Regions from separate parts of the Bacillus paralicheniformis genome, predicted to be linked through region 1. Evidence: predicted binding sites of a transcription regulator. Region 1 holds the regulator's gene; the other holds the start of a gene.
The links. The regulator Rex, encoded in region 1, represses fermentation and respiration genes when NADH is low (regulators of the CRP and FNR family bind a similar motif). The targets are predictions, from matches to a motif close to TTGTGAAATATTTCACAA.
Positions count from the first base shown of each region.

Region 2: yumC (ferredoxin--NADP reductase 2) is a predicted target of Rex. The motif match lies at 1,340-1,357, and genes of this name have one in related genera.

Region 1 is NZ_CP023665.1:692,495-695,624, forward strand. Features, by position in the region: gene CP943_RS03545 (ABC-F family ATP-binding cassette domain-containing protein) at 1-839, opposite strand, end outside; gene moaC (cyclic pyranopterin monophosphate synthase MoaC) at 986-1,492, shown strand; gene CP943_RS03555 (redox-sensing transcriptional repressor Rex) at 1,496-2,140, shown strand; gene CP943_RS03560 (twin-arginine translocase TatA/TatE family subunit) at 2,179-2,352, shown strand; gene tatC (twin-arginine translocase subunit TatC) at 2,359-3,130, shown strand, end outside.
Region 2 is NZ_CP023665.1:3,468,905-3,472,034, forward strand. Features, by position in the region: gene CP943_RS17790 (NAD(P)/FAD-dependent oxidoreductase) at 28-1,245, opposite strand; gene yumC (ferredoxin--NADP reductase 2) at 1,603-2,601, shown strand; gene CP943_RS17800 (hypothetical protein) at 2,636-2,836, opposite strand; gene CP943_RS17805 (cold-shock protein) at 2,979-3,130, shown strand, end outside.

The sequences.
Region 1 (3,130 bases):
AGATTCCGGTCGACGAACTCCTGCAGCTTGGCGATTTCGTCCTGCTGCTTTTCATAAAGCTTTGTTTCCTTTTCCAGCTGTTCGGCTTTTAATTGGAGATAAGAGCTGTAGTTCCCGGTATATTTTTTGCTTTGGGACCGGCTGATCTCGTAAACTTGGGTAACCACTTTGTCAAGAAAGTACCTGTCATGGGAAACGATTAAAATCGCTCCGCTGTAATTTTGCAAATATTGTTCAAGCCATGTCAGGGTATCGATATCCAAGTGGTTTGTCGGTTCGTCCAAAATGAGGAGGTCGGGTTTTGTCAAAAGCATTTTTCCGAGGGCAAGCCTTGTTTTTTGACCTCCGCTTAAGTCCTGGACGCGGACGGAGTCGTCAAATCCCGCAAAGCCGAGCCCGTGCATGACGGATCTGACCTCTGCCTCATATTGGTAGCCGCCTTTGTCCTTGAACTCCTGCTGAAGCCTGTCATACGTCTTCATCAATGATTCAAGCATGTCCGGTCCGGCCTGCGCCATCTTTTCCTCGATCGCGCGCATTTCTTGTTCCATTTTTTTCAGAAAATCAAATACCGACAGCAATTCCTCTTTGAGCGTCAGCTTGGAATCGAGGCCGGAATGCTGGTCAAGGTAGCCCATCGTCAAATCTTTCGGCTTGATGATGTCCCCCTTTTCATATGAAAGTTTTCCTGCGATAATCTTTAGAAGAGTCGATTTTCCGGCGCCGTTGCGTCCGACGATCGCAATCCGGTCCCGAGATCTGACTTCGAGTTTTATATTCGTTAAAATCGTATCGGCTCCAAACGATTTTGAAAGTTGGTTCACTTGTAAAATCATCATGATCTTTCACCTCTTGTCTGCTATTTTAAGTGTAGCCTATCACTGCGCAGTCAGCAAACAATTAAGTGAAGTCTGGAAGATTTTAGCCAAAGAAAAAGACAGAATGAAAAAAATAGTGTATGATCGTTATAAGGAGAGTTCAGAACATGAATGAGTTTACACATTTTAATGAACAAGGCAGAGCCAAGATGGTTGATATAAGCGAAAAGGAAGCTTCAGTACGCACAGCTGCGGCTGTTTCAAGCGTGTCTATGAATCGAACAGTACATGAAAAAATCAAAAACCGGGAAATCGGAAAAGGCGATGTATTGTCGGTGGCGCAAGTGGCCGGAATCATGGCCGCAAAACAGACATCCGCCATCATCCCGATGTGCCATCCGATCGCTCTGAAAGGAGTCGACATCGCCTTTCGCTGGGAGGAGAAAGAACAGAAGAGCATCCTGCATATTCAATCTAAAGTGAAGACCAAAGGGAGCACAGGTGTGGAAATGGAAGCGTTAACTTCGGTCTCCGTATGTGCGCTGACCGTATATGACATGTGCAAAGCGGCGGATAAGGGAATGGTGATAGGACCGACCTTTCTTCTCGAAAAGACAGGCGGGAAAAACGGTGACTATAAAAGGGAAAAAGCTGATGTAGACATGGAGGATTAGTTTATGAACATGGATCATTCAAAAATTCCGCAAGCGACAGCGAAACGGTTGCCATTATATTATCGTTTTTTAAAAAACCTTCATGCATCCGGAAAACAGCGTGTATCTTCCGCTGAGCTGAGCGATGCCGTCAAAGTCGATTCTGCGACCATCCGCAGGGACTTCTCGTACTTCGGCGCGCTCGGAAAAAAAGGATACGGCTACAATGTCAATTATTTGCTGTCCTTTTTCAGAAAGACGCTTGATCAGGATGAAATGACGAACGTAACGCTCATTGGCGTGGGGAATTTGGGGACAGCCTTTCTCCATTACAATTTTATCAAAAATAATAATACAAAAATCGCCATGGCGTTTGACATCAATGAGGAAAAAATCGGAACCGAGGTCGGCGGTGTTCCCGTCTATGATCTGAATAGACTTGAAGAGCATATGACGGATGATATCCCCGTCGCCATTTTGACGGTACCGGCTCAAGCCGCACAGTCGATTACAGACAGGCTGGTGGAGCTTGGCATTAAAGGCATTCTTAATTTCACGCCGGCCCGCTTGAATGTGCCGGAACACATTCGCATTCATCATATAGATTTGGCGGTTGAACTTCAGTCGCTGGTGTATTTCATGAAACATTATTCAATGCAGGAAAAGTAAAACGGAAAACGAAAAATAAAGGAAAGGGGGCAGGCTTTATGCCAATCGGTCCTGGAAGCTTTATTTTAATTGTCGTGGTGGCGCTTTTGATATTCGGCCCGAAAAAACTTCCCGAGCTGGGAAGAGCAGCGGGAAACACGCTGAGGGAGTTTAAGAATGCGACAAAAGGTTTGGCTGACGACGATTCCGATAAAAAGAAAGAAGATCAGTAGGATAGGATGACATTTATGAAGGAAAGAGAAATGTCGCTGATAGAACATATCACAGAACTACGCAGACGGCTTGTGATCACTTTTTTCTTTTTTGTTTTATTTGTTGTGGCAGGCTTTTTATTGGCAAAGCCGCTGATTATCTATCTGCAGCAGACGGATGAAGCGAAGCTGCTGACGCTCAACGCGTTCAAGCTGACCGATCCTTTATTTGTGTACGTGCAGTTCGCTTTCATCATCGGCGCCGTCTTGACTTCGCCGCTTGTTTTATACCAGCTGTGGGCTTTCATTAGCCCGGGGCTGTATGAAAAAGAACGAAAAGTGACGCTCAGCTATATTCCGATATCGATTATTCTTTTTTTAGGCGGCATTGCCTTTTCTTACTTTATTTTATTTCCGTTTGTCGTGGACTTTATGACGAGAGTCTCAGATGATCTGAATGTCAACCAGGTCATCGGAATACACGAATATTTTCAGTTTCTGCTTCAGTTGACGCTTCCTTTTGGCTTATTGTTTCAGATGCCTGTGGTCATCATGTTTATCACAAGGCTCGGCCTCGTGACGCCGATGTTTTTGGCGAAAATCAGAAAATACGCATATTTTGTGTTGTTCGTCATCGCGGCGCTCATTACACCGCCTGAGCTTTTGTCGCATTTAATGGTCTCAGTGCCATTGCTCATTCTTTATGAAATCAGTATCGTGATTTCAAGAATATCCTACAGGCAGGCGCAAAAAACAATGATTCAAGAGGAAAATCAAGCGTTTTTGAACGACCATACAA
Region 2 (3,130 bases), 1.6 Mb from region 1:
AGCTTCCGCTGCAGGCTTCGATTCCGCTTAGAAAAATTTAAACTTTCCTTTTTTCAGAACAAGTCCCGGCCCGCCGATCAGGAACAGCGAGCGGTTGTCGATAATTTTTTTCATCATGGACGCCGTCGTTCCCGTCATCTTTCTCCCGAATGCGACGCCGATTGCATCATGTTCGCCGAGAGAAGCGACAGAGCCTTTATTATCGAATGAGAACGTTTCCGTTTCTTTGCCGTGAATCAGTGCGGCCAAATTGTTTGCGCACGTTTCGCCCTGCTGCATGGAAATCTGCGCAGTCGGCGGATAAGGCCTTTCGGTTTCTTCATTTATGATCAGCGAGCAGTCTCCGATTACAAATATATCATCATGGCCTTCAACGCGCAGATCAGGTTTTACCTTCACACGGCCGCGCATGTTTTCAAAGCCTGATTCTTCTATGATCGGGTTGCCGCGGACACCTGCGGCCCATACGACAGTGCCTGCTTTGATTTCTTCGGTCTGATCGTCTTTTCCACAGATGATTCCGTCAGGCGTGCATTCTTTCACAGCCGTGCCGATTTTGAATTCAACGCCTTTTCCTTCAAGGTAGTTGACCGCATAATCGACAAGCTCAGGATCAAAGCCCGGGAGAACGGACGGCGCGGCTTCCACGCATATTAAACGAACCTGCTGGCGATCGATATCGTATTCGCGGCACAGCTCAGGAATGCGGTTGCCCAATTCGCCCAAAAATTCAATGCCGGTAAAACCCGCTCCTCCGACAACGATCGTCAGGCGTTCCGGGCGCTTCTCGGCTTCTGTGTTATACGTCGCAAACTGATATTCAATGTGCTCGCGAAGCTGCCGGGACGAGTTGATGTTTGAAATGGAGAAAGCATACTCTTTCAATCCAGAAATTCCGAAAGTTTCAGGGACGGCCCCCAGCGCTACGACAAGATAGTCGTAACTAAGCTCGCCGGTTTCAAGGACGACTTTCTTTCCTTCTTTATCGATTTTCTTTACCGTATCCTGAACGAAATTGACACGGGATGTATTGATGACGTCTTTAATCTGATAGCGGCATCTGTCATGATGAAGTGTACCTGCGCTCGCTTCGTGCATCCAGGTTGTCTCATAATGATAATTGTGCTTGTTGACAAGCGTAACATCCGCTTCATTGACGCCGATTTTTTTAACAAGTCTCGTAACGGTCATTAATCCACCATAACCTGCACCTAATACTACTACTTTTGGCTTATTCAACGGAATCACATCCACCTTTTCTGTATTTTACTGCTAAGCCGGATTAAAAATAGCCTTTGGGTTATCTTCTGCCGGCTTCAGGCTTTTTATGAAAAAAAGTTTGTGAAACCCTTCACTTTAATTTGCCGAACAACGGAATGTTTTTCGGCTGTGCGTCGAAAAATATTCACGAATCTTTAACAAAATGTTCACAACTACATCATAGCCGCTCGCTTTTGCTTTTTCAAGATTAAATATGCTCGGGCGGCAGACTTTAGATCAGACGGTAATATTTTCCGATCTTAAAAAAACAGACGCGCTCGTATTTATTTTATGTGATATGATATAATTAAGAACAATTTTCATTTAGGGGGCATTATTTTCATGCGTGAAGACTCAAAAGTATATGACATTACAATTATCGGGGGCGGCCCTGTCGGCTTGTTTACCGCATTTTACGGCGGAATGCGGCAAGCGAGCGTCAAAATTATCGAAAGCCTGCCGCAGCTAGGCGGTCAGCTGTCCGCTTTGTATCCCGAAAAATACATATACGATGTAGCCGGGTTCCCTAAAATCCGCGCTCAGGAGCTGGTCGACAATTTAAAAGAGCAAATGGCGAAATTTGATCAGACCGTTTGTCTGGAACAAGCCGTCGAAAGCGTTGAAAAACAAGCAGACGGCATTTTCAAGCTCGTCACCAACAAAGAAATCCACTATTCCAAAACGGTGATTATTACAGCTGGAAACGGAGCATTCCAGCCGAGAAAGCTCGAGCTTGAATCTGCGGCTCAATACGAGAATGCAAACCTTCATTACTTTATAGATGATCTGAATCAATTTGCGGGCAAACGCGTTGCGGTGTTGGGCGGCGGCGACTCCGCCGTCGACTGGGCGCTCATGCTGGAACCGATCGCTAAAGAGGTGTCAATTATTCATCGCCGCGATAAATTCCGCGCACATGAACACAGCGTCGAAAACCTGCACAATTCAAAAGTCAATGTGCTGACACCGTTTGTTCCGACCGAACTGATCGGCGCCGAGCGGATTGAACAGATCGTCATCGAGGAAGTGAAAGGCGAGAGAAAAGAAATCATCGATGTCGACGATGTGATCGTCAACTTCGGCTTTGTTTCATCTCTCGGACCAATCAAAAACTGGGGGCTTGAAATCGAGAAAAATTCGATCGTCGTCAAGTCCACAATGGAAACGAACATCGAGGGATTCTATGCAGCCGGCGACATCTGCACATACGAAGGAAAAGTCAAGCTGATTGCCAGCGGATTTGGAGAAGCACCGACCGCTGTCAATAATGCAAAAGCTTACATGGATCCTAAAGCGCGCGTGCAGCCGCTGCACTCTACAAGCATGTTTGAAAACAAATAAAAATGAAAAGGAGCCTGACACCGGCTCCTTTTCATTATATGATATTCAAATATGAGAAGATCGTTCCCAAAATCAGCACAATCGTTAAGATACCGACCACTCCCGCCGCAGTCAAGACAATCCGGTCCGTAATTTTCTGTGCTTTTGGAAGCGGTTTTTCGCAGCCGCATGCTTCACAGACTTTTGAATCGTAAGGCGTAAGCCCGCCGCAGCTTCTGCAGTTGATTTTTTCCATGGTTGAACCCCTTTTCTTTACTGGGCTTGGACTCTAAATAAACCTGTCCAGTATAGAATAACAAATTGACGAATAGAATGTCTTAAGATTCACAAAATATTCTTAAATGAACTCCAAAAAACCCTTGTTAGGAAGTGACGATATGTCTTACTACAACAATCGCAATCAAGAGCCTTTGCCAAAGGAAGATATCAGTACGTGGGAATGTACCGCTGAGGACTGCAACGGATGGATGAGAAAAAATTTCACGAGCAGCGATCGCCCTCTATGCCCTCTGTGCAACAAGGAAATGGT